One region of the Mesorhizobium sp. WSM4819 genome, then DNA from elsewhere that is predicted to be linked to it. Evidence: predicted binding sites of a transcription regulator. Region 1 holds the regulator's gene; each other region holds the start of a gene.
The links. Region 1 encodes LexA, which represses DNA repair genes until DNA is damaged. Its sites were predicted from a motif close to TGTTCNNNNTGTGTTCNG; they were not measured.

Region 1 (4,904 bases):
ACCTGACGATGTCGGCCGCCCTCACCCATCTTGGCGCGGAAGGCGAAGCCAATATGGTCGATGTCGGCGACAAGGCGGAGACGACCCGCACGGCAATCGCCGAAGGTCTTGTCTCGATGCGGCCCGAAACGCTGAAAATGATTCTCGACGGCGATGCCAAGAAGGGCGACGTGCTGGGCACGGCGCGCATCGCCGGCATCATGGCGGCCAAGAGGACGCATGAGCTGATCCCGCTCTGCCATCCGCTGCTGTTGACCAAGGTATCGGTAGACATCGAACCTGACGCGACGCTGCCCGGCCTGAAGGTCACGGCGCTGGCCCGCGTCACCGGCAAGACCGGCGTCGAGATGGAAGCGCTGACCGCCGTCTCGGTCGCCTGCCTGACCATCTATGATATGGCCAAGGCGGTCGATCGCGGCATGGCGATCTCCGGCATCAGGCTGGTGGAAAAGACCGGCGGCAAATCCGGCGACTACAAGGCGGATGCCCAGAGGGCAGGCCAATAATGGCGCTGCTTGCGGTCGCCGAGGCGCTCGAGCACCTGCTTGCGGATGCTGCGCCCTTGCAGGCTGAAAGCGTCGCCCTGATGGATGCCGCCGACCGCGTGCTGGCGGAGCCGCTCATGGCGCTCCGCACCCAGCCGCCATTCAACGCGTCGGCCATGGACGGCTATGCCGTGCGGGCCGACGATGTCGCGTCCGTGCCCGCGAGACTTTCGGTGATCGGCATGGCGCCGGCCGGACGAGGCTTTGCCGGAACAGTCGGCCCAGCGCAGGCCGTGCGCATCTTCACCGGCGCGCCGCTTCCCGCAGGCGCCGACACCATCGTCATCCAGGAGAATGTCCGCGACCTCGGTGGCGGCATGGTCGAAGTGACCGCGCCGACGGTTGAAGGCCGCAACATCCGCCGCCTCGGGCTCGATTTCTCGAAGGGCGACGCGCTGCTGGAGAAAGGCCGCCTGCTAGATCCGGCGGCATTGTCGCTGGCGGCGTCGGCCAACCACCAGCAGGTCCGCGTGGTGAAACGGCCGCTGGTCGCCATCATCGCCACCGGCGACGAATTGCTGCCGCCGGGCAGCGACCTTGGCCCCGACCAGATCATCTCCTCCAATGCCTATGGCGTCGCCGCCGCGGCCCGCTCGGTCGGCGCCAGCGCACTCGATCTCGGCATCGCCCCCGACCGCAAGGAGGCGATCGCCGCGCTGGTGACAAAAGCCGTCGACGCAGGCGCGGACGTCATCGTCACGCTGGGCGGCGCCTCGGTCGGCGACCATGACCTCGTCCATGACGTGCTGACCGGCGAAGGCATGGCGCTTGATTTCTGGAAAATCGCCATGCGGCCCGGCAAGCCACTGATGTTCGGGCGGCTGGGCGCCATCCGCTGCATCGGCCTGCCCGGCAATCCGGTGGCCAGCCTGGTCTGCTCGCAGCTCTTTCTGAAGCCGCTGCTGGCGCGGCTCGGCGGCCGCGCCTTCCGCCAGGACATGCGTCAGGCGCGGCTCGGCGCCGCCATGCCGGCCAACGATCTCAGGCAGGACTATGTACGCGCGGAGGTGGAGGAAGAAGCTGGCACGCTTGAGGCAACGCCGTTCAGTATCCAGGATTCCTCGATGCTCAGAATGCTGGCCGACGCCAACGGACTGATCGTGCGCGAGCCATTCGCTCCCGCAGCCGCAGCGGGCGCCGCCTGCAGCGTGCTGATGCTACGCTGAACAAAACGTCAACACATTCATTAAACTTTAAATGGTTGCGGAACACAACTGGAACAGATAGTGTTTGTTCTGGGTTTGTTTTTCTGATTCTGTTGGGGGTCGCGATGCTGACACGCAAACAACATGAACTGCTGATGTTCATTCACGAACGGCTGAAGGAAAGCGGCATTCCGCCCTCGTTCGACGAGATGAAGGAAGCGCTCGACCTCGCCTCCAAATCAGGGATCCACCGGCTGATCACGGCGCTGGAGGAACGCGGTTTCATTCGCCGCCTGCCCAACCGCGCCCGCGCGCTGGAGGTGCTGCGCCTGCCCGATTCGATCGCGCCGGGCCTCAATGCGGCGCGCAAATTCTCGCCGAGCGTCATTCAAGGCTCCCTTGGGCAGGGCGGCCTCGGACGCCAGATCAAGCCGGCGCCGTCGCGCATGCGTGCGGCCGGCAATGACGACGACGTCGTTGCCACCGTCTCCATACCGGTGATGGGCCGCATCGCTGCCGGTGTGCCGATCGACGCCATCCAGCACCAGACGCATTCGATCTCGGTGCCACCGGACATGATCACCGGCGGCACGCACTACGCGCTGGAGGTCAAGGGTGATTCGATGATCGAGGCCGGCATCTTCGACGGCGACACGGTCATCATCCGCAACGCTGACACCGCCCAGCCTGGCGAGATCATTGTCGCTCTGGTCGACGAGGAGGAGGCGACGCTGAAACGATTCCGCCGCAAAGGTGCCTCGATCGCACTGGAAGCCGCCAATCCGGCCTACGAGACGCGCATCTTCGGGCCGGACCGGGTCAAGGTGCAGGGCAAGCTCGTCGGACTGATCCGGCGTTACTGAAGAGCAGGCTTCTTGGGTTTCTCGGCCCTGCGGTATGGCGGCAGGCCCCTCGCCTCGCGCGAAAATCGCCGCTGCTCATGCCAGGGCCTGTATGGCTGTCTGACGGCAAAACGGATTTCTGCGCGCGTCGTCGCCGATAGCGGATCGAAGAAGACGGCGGCACTGCCCATGCGAGCGAGCTGCCGTTTGGTGACGACGAGAACCAGCGGGTTGCGGCAGGGTTTGTAATAGGCTGTGGCGTCGTCGATGATGATCAAATCCGCAAAGGCACAGGCCGGCCGCGCGGTTTTCCGGTCGTCGGCGAGCGCAATGAGCGCGCCGGACGGATGCCGGGCCAGGCACAGGCCGGCAGTGCAGGTGAAAGGCGTTCCCGGCGGCAGGTCGGCCGGGTCGGCGATGTCGAACTGCACATCTCCTTTTTCGAATGTCTCCGGCTCGACGATCGTTGTTGAAACCAGCGCATGTTTCCAGTTGTCGGTGGTGAATTCGTTCGAACGCATCCGGTTGACGGCAAGTTCGCCGCCGCCGATCGGCAGCGCCACCAGATGGGCATCCTCCGAAATCAGCACGTCGGGGGTGCGCGTCTCGGAAATCGTCAGCAGGCCGGCGAGCGCAAAGGGAAGTGCGGCAAGCCGCAGCCATGTCGTCGCCATCGTGGCGATGACCAGGGCGACCGTCACCAGCAGGACCGATTGCAACGAAATCAGGCCGACTGCATCGACCGGCGAACGCTCCGATATCCATCCCGAAATTGCGATCATCGCCGTCAGGCCCTTGCCCATCATATAGAGGAAAGGGCCGTCGAGGCCGAAAGGCATTGCCAAGGCGCTGAGGACGGCCAGGAACATGACGATCGTGACGATCGGCATGACGGCCAGATTGGCGAACAGGCTGAGCGGCGAGACGCGCTGGAAGTGCCAGATGGCGAACAGCGCGGTGGCGCTGCCGGCAATGATGGAGGTCATTGCGATGGTGCCTGCCCCAGCGACGAGCTTGCGCGTGACGAAAGCGACCGGTGACCGTCGCCGTTGCGGCGCCGTGGCCTTGTCGGCACGATAGTCGGACCAACCGGCATAGGCGCCCACGAGAGCCGCAGTCGCGGCGAAGGACATCTGGAAGCTTGCGCCGACCACCTCATGCGGCGACACGACGATGACGACGATGGCCGAAATCGCCAGGTTGCGCATGGTGAGTGCCGCCCGGTCGAACAGCATGGCGACAAGCATTACCGCCAGCATGATGAAGCTGCGTTCAGCCGCGACCACGATACCGGAAAAGATCAGATAGGCAGCGATGGAGACGAGTGCGGCAGCAGCCGCATATTTCTTGACCGGCCGGCGCGACGAAAAGTTGGGAAACAGCGCAAAGGCGCCGCGCAGCAATCCCATGACGGTGCCGGCGACAAGCGCCATGTGCAGGCCGGAAATGGAGATGATGTGGTAGATGCCGGTGCGCCGCATCGATTCGTTTATCTCTTCGGGGATGCCGGCACGCACGCCGACGATCAGCGCAGCGGCAATCTCCCCCTCGGCACCACCGATGCTGTTCCTGATATGGTCGGCTATGGTTTCGCGCGCCTTCTCGATCGACGAAGAAAGGCGTGCGGTTAACGGTGCATCTTCGGAGACAACGATCTTTGGACTGCCGAGGAAAAAGCCACTGGCACCGATACCGGCGAAATAGCTGTCGAAGGAGAAGTCAAAGCTGTCCGGTCTGACCGGGCCAGTCGGAGGCAGAAGCCTCACATAGCCGGTTGCCACCGAGCCTGCGGTCATCTCAGCGGGAATCTTGCGTGCCGATACCCTGACACGTTCGGGCGCATAACGCAGTGTCGGCCGGGCGGTCGACATCACGTCGATGGTCAGCCTGATCCGGCCGTTCGCCATCTGGTCGAGCCTGACGACACGGCCGGTCAGCCGGGTCTGGATTTCCGAACCGAGCATCTTCGTTCCGGCGCGCCAGGTTTCCACCTTGGCGGCGAGCACACCAAGCGCGCACAGCAACGCTGCCATGAAGCACAGATGCGTTTTGCGGCGTGAGCGCGTGACGGCCGCACACAATGCCGTGAGGACCACGACGGCGATGGGCTGGGCAAAGTCCGGTTCGACGGCAAGCGAAAAATAGACGATCACCCCGCATGCCAGAAAAACCGGCACCAGCAGGAAGGCGACGCCGCGGTCGAGTTCCAGGCCGGCTGCCGAGGCCACGCTGTTGCGGACACCGGATGGTGAAAGATGGCTGAGCTGTCGGCGAAAACGAATGACAGGGCCGGGTGCTGAAGCCGGTATCGGCGCCGAGCGATCCGGCGAAAGAGGCTGGATGCCCGGCGGCGACGCAGGCAGCGAAACGGG
Region 2 (4,904 bases), on a different contig from region 1:
ACGTTTTCGTATCAGGGCTATTCGCAGTCACTTCTGATCTCCTGTAAGTTTGGCTTGGAGTTGAGCCACTCGCTGCCTTGGCCAGTCCTCTTCGGGGCTTGAGCAGACGCCGCCCATTTCCGATCAGCATGATTCCGATGCCAGCCAGAATCACGCTGCCGACGAACGTGGCGGAGATCGTCAGCACCCCTCCGACGACCGCGCCCAGAAGGATCGAAGCCTGGATCGCCGCAACCATCAGGCTGCCGGTGGCCTCGGCGCATCGTCCGCATTTTGCGGCATCCATGTCATCCAGATCGCCGACATCGGGGTATTCGTCGCTCCCCAGAGCGCAACCTAATGGCTTTGGAATAAGTCGAGTAGCCGTCGAAATCGGAATGGACTTATCGACCGGGTCGAATAATCTGAGCCCGGGACGGCGGGAGGAGCCTCATGAGCAGGACCGACCTCAACCAACTGACCTGGTTCCAGGCTGTCGCCGAGGAGCGCAGCTTCACCAGGGCTGCGACAAAGCTGGGCGTGGCGCAATCGACGCTCAGCCATACAATCAAGCAGCTCGAAGCGCGCATGGGCATCCGCCTGCTGACCCGCACCACGCGCAACGTCGCAACGACGATCGCGGGCGAACGGCTGCTGCAGACAATTGCGCCGCGCATCGCCGAAATCGACGACGAGATCGCGGCGCTGACGGCGCTCCGCGACAAGCCGTCAGGCTCGATCAGGCTGACCCTGTCCGACCATGCACTCGAAAGCGTGGTCTGGCCCAAGCTCAAGCCGGTGCTTGTCGCCTATCCCGATATCAGCGTCGAACTGATCCTGGACAGCACCTTCCGCAACATCGTTGAGGAAGGCTTCGACGCCGGCGTCCGGATTGGAGAGAGCGTTGAGAAGGATATGATCGCGGTGCGCATCGGTCCCGACTGGCGTCTGGTAGCCATTGCTTCGCCTGCCTATCTCGCCGCGCATGGTGTGCCCGAGCACCCGCAAGAACTGATCCGGCATCTCTGTATCAACATGCGTCATGAAAGCGCTGGCGGCCTTTATGCCTGGGAGTTCGAGAAGGATGGGCAGGCGCTCCGCGTTCGAGTGAACGGTCAACTGACCTTCAATAATACTTATGCCATGATCGATGCGGCGGCCAGTGGATACGGCGTCGCCTACGTCCCGGAGAACATCGTCGAGCAGCACATCGCACGTGGCAAGCTGGTTCAGCTCCTGGACGATTGGTCGCCGTTTTTTGAAGGCTATTTCCTCTACTATCCGAGCCGTCGTCAAAATCTTCCCGCGTTCAAAGTCATCGTCGATGCGCTACGACATCGGAATTGAAGCGAGGGAATCTACGCGCGGCTCACGGACCCAAATGTCCGCTCCGCTTCGGTTCTCGCAAACCACGCCGTCTGTCTCGTCAGAACGAATTCTCAAACAGCCTGTGGGACGCAGCAGAACCTGTTTCTGGTTTGTTCACATTTCGCTGGCATCGCTGTCCGCCACGGGTAGACTTGGCGGATGGGGGAAACGATTCGCATCATCGGCATCGATCCGGGGCTGAGGCGCACCGGCTGGGGCATCGTCGAAAGCCTCGGCAACTCGCTGCGCTTCGTCGCCTCCGGCACCGTGCGTTCAGACGACAAGGCGGCGCTGGCGACACGGCTTTGCCAGTTGCATGACGGGCTTGCCGAGATCCTGCACGCCGCCATGCCGCACGAGGCGGCGGTCGAGCAGACATTCGTCAACAAGGATGCGGCCGCGACCCTGAAGCTCGGCCAGGCGCGCGGCATCGCCATGCTGGTGCCGGCGCTGGCCGGCCTGGTCGTTGCCGAATATGCGCCCAACGCCGTCAAGAAGGCGGTGATCGGCGTCGGCCATGGCGACAAGAAGCAGATCCACATGATGGTCAAGGTGCTGATGCCGAAGGCGACGTTCGACACCGACGATGCCGCCGACGCGCTGGCCATTGCCATCTGCCACGCGCATCACCGGCAGAGCGTTGTCTATAGGTTGGCAGCGCTGGCATGAAGGACCACACATGATCGGCAAGCTAAAAGGCACGCTGGACGAGATCGACGAGGATTTCTGCATCATCGATGTGCACGGCGTCGGCTATATCGCCCACTGCTCGGCGCGCACGCTGGCCGCCTTGCCGGCCCCCGGCGAGGCGGTGGTGCTGTTCATCGAGACCTATGTCCGCGAAGACATGCTGCGACTGTACGGTTTCCAGTCGGTTCTGGAGCGCGAATGGTTCCGGCTGCTGATGAGCAATGTGCAGGGCGTCGGCGCCAAGGTGGCGCTGGCTATTCTCTCAACGCTGGCGCCGGCCGATCTCGCCAATGCCATCGCGCTGCGTGATATTGCCATGGTCAGCCGCGCGCCCGGCGTCGGCAAGAAGGTGGCCGAGCGCATCGTCACCGAACTGAAGAACAAGGCGCCGGCCTTTGCAGGCGCTGCCTCCGGCACCATCGGCCTGAAGCAGGAGCTTGGCGAAGGCGTCGCGCCGGCGCCGATCACCGACGCCGTCTCGGCGCTGGTCAATCTCGGCTATTCGCGCGATACGGCCGCCAATGCGGTAGCGGCGGCGCTGAAAAACGCCGGCGAGGACGCGGATGCGTCGAAGCTGATCCGCTTCGGGCTGAAGGAACTGGCGCGGTGAGACCGTTGCCCGAGAAATAAATTCCGACTAGGAACAAGAGCATGGGCAGATATGCGGGCTTGACCTCCAGGGGGCAGCTTACGATTCCAAAGAAAGTCCGGGACGCGTTGTCGCTCAAGGCGGGCGATACGGTTGCGTGGACGGTCATGGACGGTCTTCTGATAGGAACGCCGCGCAATCTTAGATTTGCCGACCTTGCCGGATTTCTGGGCAATCCGCCCGGCGGGCCTGCCACGCTGGAGGAAATCGACGCCGCGCTAGGGGATGCCGTCGGTCGCCACGCCGCCGGCGATCGCGATGGAAGTGGGCGCGCCTGATGAGCCTTTCGCCACGCCTCATTGCTCCCGACAAGCGCGGCGAGGACGCCGAGCAGACCTTGCGGCCGCAGACGCTCAGTGATTTCGTCGGCCAGGCGGCGGTGCGGGCCAATCTCAAAGTGTTCATCGAGGCAGCCAAGGGCCGCAGCGAGGCGCTCGACCATGTGCTGTTCGTCGGGCCGCCCGGCCTCGGCAAGACGACGCTGGCGCAGATCATGGCACGCGAGCTCGGCGTCAATTTCCGCTCGACCTCCGGCCCGGTCATCGCCAAGGCCGGCGATCTCGCAGCATTGCTCACCAATCTCGAAGACCGCGACGTGCTGTTCATCGACGAGGTCCACCGGCTCAACCCGGCGGTCGAGGAAATCCTCTATCCGGCGATGGAGGATTTCCAGCTCGACCTGATCATCGGCGAAGGGCCGGCGGCGCGCTCGGTCAAGATCGATCTTGCCCGCTTCACCCTGGTCGCCGCCACCACCCGGCTCGGCCTATTGACCAATCCGCTGCGCGACCGTTTCGGCATTCCGGTCCGCCTCAATTTCTACTCGGTCGAGGAACTGGAACAGATCGTGCGGCGCGGCGCCCGCATCCTTGCCATGCCGCTCGGCGACGATGGCGCGCTGGAGATCGCAAGACGCGCGCGCGGCACGCCGCGCATCGCCGGCCGGCTGTTGCGCCGCGTGCGCGATTTTGCCTCGGTCGCCGGCGACGGTCACGTCGACCGGCAGATCGCCGACGAGGCACTGACGCGGCTCGAGGTCGATGCGCTCGGCCTCGACGCGCTCGACCGCCGCTATCTCTCGATGATCGCGCGGAATTTTGGCGGCGGCCCGGTCGGCATCGAGACCATCGCGGCAGGGCTTTCCGAGCCGCGCGACGCCATCGAGGACATCATCGAGCCCTATCTGATCCAGCAGGGCTTTATTCAGCGCACGCCGCGCGGCCGCGTGCTGACCGCCAATGCCTGGCGGCATCTCGGCCTCGATGCGCCGAAGGACCTGGCGCAGCAGCAGATCAGCCTGTTCCAGGAAGAGTAGCCGCGCGGCCTTGCGGCTCCATTCCTGCGCAAAATCTCCTAATCCTAGTCAGCATGCCGGCGCATTTGCCGGCTCTAACGCTTCGCTGTGGGGACCGTCGGTTCCGCGAACGACGGGGTTGAGCGATGATCACCAGACGCGGCTTCCTGCGCCTCATCGGCGGTTCCTTCTTATCCGCCGTGTCGCTCAGCGCTTATGCGGTCGGCCTCGAGCCGATGCTGCTGACACATGTAAAGCGCTATTCACTGACCCCGCCAAACTGGCCTGCAGGATTGCGGCTTCGCGTCGTCGCACTCGCCGATATCCATGCCTGTCGGCCATGGATGACGCCGGAGCGGATCAGGTCGCTTGCCGAACGGGCGAACAGCCTGCAACCGGATCTGATTGTCCTGCTTGGCGACTACGCAGCCGGCACACGCCTGGTTACGGACTGGGTGGATGCCTCCGAATGGGCGCCGGCTTTGTCAGGCCTGAAGGCGCCGCTTGGGGTGTGGTCAATCCTTGGCAATCACGACTGGTGGGAGGACCTTTCCGCCCAAAAGGCCGGGTTGGGGCCGACGGTGGCGCGCCGGGCGCTCGAGAGCGCCGGCATACCGGTCCTGGAAAACGATGTGGTGCGCCTGGAAAAAGACGGGCATGGCTTCTGGGTCGCCGGACTTGCGGACCAACTTGCGCTGCGGCCGGGCAAGGCCTGGGGCCGCAGCAGGTTCACAGGACTGGACGACCTGCACGGCACGCTGGCAAAGGTGAGCGACAAGGCTCCTGTTATCCTGCTGGCACATGAGCCGGATATTTTTCCGAAGGTCCCATCACGGGTATCGTTGACTCTTTCGGGTCATACCCATGGTGGACAGGTGCGGTTACTCGGCTATTCTCCGGTCGTGCCGTCCCGCTTCGGCAACC
Region 3 (4,904 bases), 210 kb from region 1:
CACCAATCCGGCGAGTGCGGCGATGGCCGGCATGAACGTCGTCGTCGTGCGCTGCACCGAAGACGGCAACATCGACGTCGATGACCTGAAAGCCAAGGCGGACGAGCATGCGCAAGACCTTGCGGCGCTGATGTTCACCTATCCCTCGACGCACGGCGTTTTCGAGGAAGGCGCGCGCGACCTCTGCGCCCTTGTCCATGAGCATGGCGGCCAGGTCTATTTCGACGGCGCCAACCTCAACGCGCTGGTCGGTCTCGCCCGCCCCGGCGACATCGGCGCCGACGTCTGCCACATGAACCTGCACAAGACGTTCTGCATCCCGCATGGCGGCGGCGGTCCCGGCGTCGGCCCGATCGGCGTCAAGGCGCATCTGCAACCCTATCTGCCCGGCCACGTCGTCGAAGGCTCCGGCCATGCCGTGTCGGCTGCACCGTTCGGCAGCGCTTCGATCCTGCCGATCACCTGGATGTATATCCGGATGATGGGCGCTTCGGGCCTGAAGCAGGCGACCGAGACGGCGATCATTTCCGCCAATTATGTGGCGACGCGGCTCGGAGCGCATTTCCCGGTGCTCTACAAGGGCAGGCACGAGCGCGTCGCGCATGAATGCATCCTCGATACCCGCGTGCTCAAGGACAGTGCCGGCATCAGCGTCGACGACGTCGCCAAGCGGCTGATCGACTATGGTTTCCATGCGCCGACCATGTCGTTTCCGGTCGCCGGCACGCTGATGGTCGAGCCGACCGAGTCCGAGCCCAAGCGCGAGCTCGATCGCTTCTGCGAGGCGATGATCGCGATATCAGGCGAGGCAGCCAAGGTGGCGAAAGGCGAATGGCCCCTGGCCGACAATCCGCTGGTTAATGCGCCGCATACCGCCGCCGAGGCGCTGGCCGGCCAGTGGACCCATCCCTATTCGCGCCTGGAGGCGGCCTACCCCGCCGGCGATGCCGACACGTCAGCCAAATACTGGCCGCCGGTGTCGCGCATCGACAATGTCGCCGGCGACCGCAACCTCGTCTGCTCCTGCCCGCCGCTGTCGGAATATCTGGGGGCGGCGGAGTAGACCATGATCCCGAAAAGTGGAATCCGGTTTTCGGACAAGATCATGGTCTAACAAGAAGATAGAAGCCTCAATCAGGCAGAACGCAAGGCCGGCGCGTCGGCCTTGCTCGCCTTGTTCTGGGCGACGACGCGATTTCGCCCGGCGCGCTTTGCCGCATAGAGTGCGGCGTCGGCTTCGGCCAGCACATTGTCGAGACTGGTGCCATCCGTCCCGCCAAAGCCGATGCCGCCACTGACTGTGCTGCGCAACGGACCAAGCTGGGTGGCGACGACTTCCGTGCCGAAGGCGACGCTGATCTTGCTCGCAATGTCGTAAGCCTTCTCTTGATTCATCCGCGACATGACGAGGACGAATTCCTCGCCGCCCAGCCGGAAGGCGTCGACGCCGGTCCTGGAGCATTTTCTGACGACAGCGGCGAAGCGGCGCAGAACCTGATCGCCGACCGGATGACCGAATACATCGTTCGTCTTCTTGAAATGGTCGAGGTCGAACATGGCGACGGACATGAACGGGCCGAAAATCCGCTCGCCGTAGAATGCCGTCAACGCCCGCCGGTTCATCAGCCCGGTCAATGGGTCGGTCATGGTCTCGGCCTTCAGTTCGATCTGCGCCTGCAAATGGTGCAGGGAGAGCGTCAATGCGCCGAGCCCCGTCATGCAGGCGACCGCCACGGCGGAATTCAACCGTTCGGCCCAGTTGTCGGGCGCAACGCCGAGCACCCATTGGCCCTTGACCAGCAGGACCGCGCCGCAAAGTCCGAAGGACAGCGCACAGACGCCGCTCAGGAACGAAACGACCAGCAATATCCGGCGATCATGACCACCTTTGATCCAGAACATCACCCCGATAAGCGAGAGCAGCGCCGTTACCGTCGCGTAGGTGACGATGAAGCCGACGCCGTCAAAGCCCAGCGACGTCGCGCCTGCGCAAACCGCCATCGAAGCCAGGGTCGGCAAGATGGCGCGCCTGTAGTCGTGGACGCCGAGATACTGCATGGCCGACAGGCAGAGGGTCAGAAGGCCCAGGCTGAGAAGCGCAAATACAATCTGGCAAAGCCAGGGGCTGGGATGCTTGGCATAGTGCCAGAACAAGACCACATGTGCGACGAGCACGAGAATGCCGCACGCCACCGTCAGCACAAAGCGTGCCTGTGGCGCGGTGCACCAGATCGCAAACAGGGTGATGCTGAGGCACGTGCCCGACAGCGCTGCCGCAAGCAGGAGCGAACTGTAATCCAACATGCGTAAGCGACAGCCTCTTCTCGGGTTCTGCCGCATTCTAGGTCAGCAGCAATCCGCGAATACCCTTTTTCGGCCAACCTTCCGGCGTAACCTCCGGACAAGGTTTACAAAGCGTCGATGCCCTCGGCCCATTTCCGCCGCTTGGTTGTCCAATGGTTTTGCAGTAAGAGGCTCTATCCTCGAACGTAACGGGAACCTCCGTCGCCTGCCCGCAAAAAGCGTGGCAGTATCGGGTGGTGATTCGCAGCATCGCAATCCAGGACCAGCATGAACGACAGCAACGATCTTTTCGGCAATTTGGACAAGCAGCCGCAACCGGTTCGCGCCACCGCGCGCCCGGCCGACCCGCTGGTGCAGGCGGCGAAGCGCCCGGCATCCCGCGACGGCAGCGAGAGCTACAGTGCCGCCGACATCGAGGTTCTGGAAGGGCTGGAGCCGGTGCGGCGGCGGCCCGGCATGTATATCGGCGGCACCGACGACAAGGCGATGCACCATTTGTTCGCCGAGGTCATCGACAATTCGATGGACGAGGCGGTCGCCGGCCACGCGACTTTCATCGATGTCGAGCTTTCGGCCGACGGATATCTGGCGGTGACCGACAATGGCCGCGGCATTCCGGTCGATCCGCATCCGAAATTCAAGAAGCCTGCGCTCGAAGTCATCATGACGACGCTGCATTCCGGCGGCAAGTTCGACAGCAAGGTCTACGAGACCTCGGGCGGCCTGCACGGCGTCGGCGTCTCCGTCGTCAACGCGCTGTCGGACCATCTCGAGGTCGAGGTCGCGCGCGGCCGCCAGCTCTATCGCCAGCGTTTTTCGCGGGGCGTTCCGGTGACCGGCCTAGAGCAGCTCGGCGAGGTGCATAACCGCCGCGGCACCAGGATACGCTTCCATCCCGACGAGCAGATCTTCGGCAAGGGTGCTGCTTTCGAGCCGGCGCGGCTCTATCGGATGACGCGCTCGAAGGCCTATCTATTCGGCGGCGTCGAGATCCGCTGGACCTGCGACCCCTCGCTGATCAAGGAGAAGGACACGACGCCCGCCAAGGCCGAGTTCCATTTTCCCGGCGGCCTCAAGGACTATCTGAAAGCCTCGCTCGGCGACGAATTCCAGGTCACCCGCGAAATCTTTGCCGGCAAAAGCGACAGGCAAGGCGGCCACGGCTCGCTCGAATGGGCGGTGACCTGGTTCGGCGGCGACGGGTTCCTCAACTCCTACTGCAACACCATCCCGACCGGCGAAGGCGGCACCCATGAGGCTGGCTTCCGCAACGTCTTGACGCGCGGCCTGCGCGCCTATGCCGAGCTGGTCGGCAACAAGCGCGCTTCGATCGTCACCTCGGAAGACGTCATGATCTCGGCGGCGGGCATGCTGTCGGTGTTCATCCGCGAGCCGGAATTCGTCGGCCAGACCAAGGACCGGCTGGCGACGATCGAGGCGATCAGGATCGTCGAGGCCGCGATCCGCGACCCCTTCGACCACTGGCTGGCCGACAACCCGCAGGAAGCTTCGAAGCTGCTCGAATGGGTGATCGCGCGTGCTGACGAGCGGGTGCGCCGCCGCCAGGAAAAGGAAGTCTCGCGCAAGAGCGCGGTGCGCAAGCTGCGCCTGCCCGGCAAGCTCGCCGACTGCACGCAGAATGCCGCGGCCGGCGCCGAGCTCTTCATCGTCGAGGGCGATTCGGCCGGCGGCTCGGCGAAACAGGCGCGCGACCGCGCCAGCCAGGCAGTGCTGCCGCTACGCGGCAAGATTCTCAACGTCGCCAGCGCCGGCAACGACAAGCTGGCTGCCAACCAGCAGATTTCCGACCTGATCCAGGCGCTTGGCTGTGGCACGCGGTCAAAATACCGCGATCAGGATCTGCGCTACGACCGGGTCATCATCATGACCGACGCCGACGTCGACGGCGCCCATATCGCTTCGCTGCTGATCACCTTCTTCTACCAGGAGATGCCGAGCCTGGTCCGCGACGGCCATCTCTACCTGGCGGTGCCGCCGCTCTACTCGATCCGCCAAGGCGGCAAGGTCGCCTATGCCCGCGACGATGCGCACAAGGACGAACTGCTGCGCACCGAGTTCACCGGGCGCGGCAAGGTCGAAATCGGCCGCTTCAAGGGGTTGGGCGAAATGATGGCCGCCCAGCTCAAGGAAACCACCATGGACCCGAGAAAGCGCACGCTGCTCAGGGTCGACGTGATCGATGCCGAGGCGGCGACCAAGGATGCGGTCGACGCGCTGATGGGCACCAAGCCGGAAGCCCGCTTCCGCTTCATCCAGGAACGCGCGGAGTTTGCCGAGACGGAAGTGCTGGATATCTGAATTTCTTCGGCTCGGCGAACCGCAACGGCGACCGTTGTTGCAGCACACGAAAGCCCCTCGCCTTCAATTCGGCGTCTCGCTCCCGATCATCGTTCGCTCCCCCTTCTCCCCTTGTGGGAGAAGGGGGCCGAGCGAAGCTCGGTCGGATGAGGGGTGTTCCAGCTTGGCAAAAACCGCACTCCGGCCAACACCCCTCTTCCGTCTCGGCGCTGCGCGCCGATCCACCTTCTCCCACAAGGGGAGAAGGCAAGACCGCGCTACCGCCACGGTTGCAAACTCTG

Region 2: a site for LexA is predicted at 1,448-1,465, ahead of ruvC (crossover junction endodeoxyribonuclease RuvC). Genes of this name have one in related genera too.
Region 3: a site for LexA is predicted at 2,484-2,501, ahead of parE (DNA topoisomerase IV subunit B). Genes of this name have one in related genera too.

The regions. Positions count from the first base shown of each region.
Region 1 covers NZ_JBVVQO010000001.1:100,888-105,791, forward strand. Annotated here, with positions in the region: gene moaC (cyclic pyranopterin monophosphate synthase MoaC) at 9-506, shown strand; gene AC0L18_RS00460 (molybdopterin molybdotransferase MoeA) at 506-1,711, shown strand; gene lexA (transcriptional repressor LexA) at 1,816-2,553, shown strand; gene AC0L18_RS00470 (ComEC/Rec2 family competence protein) at 2,547-4,904, opposite strand, start outside.
Region 2 covers NZ_JBVVQO010000009.1:122,606-127,509, forward strand. Annotated here, with positions in the region: gene AC0L18_RS11125 (alpha/beta hydrolase) at 1-31, opposite strand, end outside; gene AC0L18_RS11130 (LysR family transcriptional regulator) at 433-1,326, shown strand; gene ruvC (crossover junction endodeoxyribonuclease RuvC) at 1,507-2,016, shown strand; gene ruvA (Holliday junction branch migration protein RuvA) at 2,027-2,647, shown strand; gene AC0L18_RS11145 (AbrB/MazE/SpoVT family DNA-binding domain-containing protein) at 2,689-2,964, shown strand; gene ruvB (Holliday junction branch migration DNA helicase RuvB) at 2,964-4,001, shown strand; gene AC0L18_RS11155 (metallophosphoesterase) at 4,127-4,904, shown strand, end outside.
Region 3 covers NZ_JBVVQO010000001.1:307,585-312,488, forward strand. Annotated here, with positions in the region: gene gcvP (aminomethyl-transferring glycine dehydrogenase) at 1-1,063, shown strand, start outside; gene AC0L18_RS01405 (GGDEF domain-containing protein) at 1,135-2,304, opposite strand; gene parE (DNA topoisomerase IV subunit B) at 2,572-4,623, shown strand; gene AC0L18_RS01415 (nucleotidyltransferase family protein) at 4,881-4,904, opposite strand, start outside.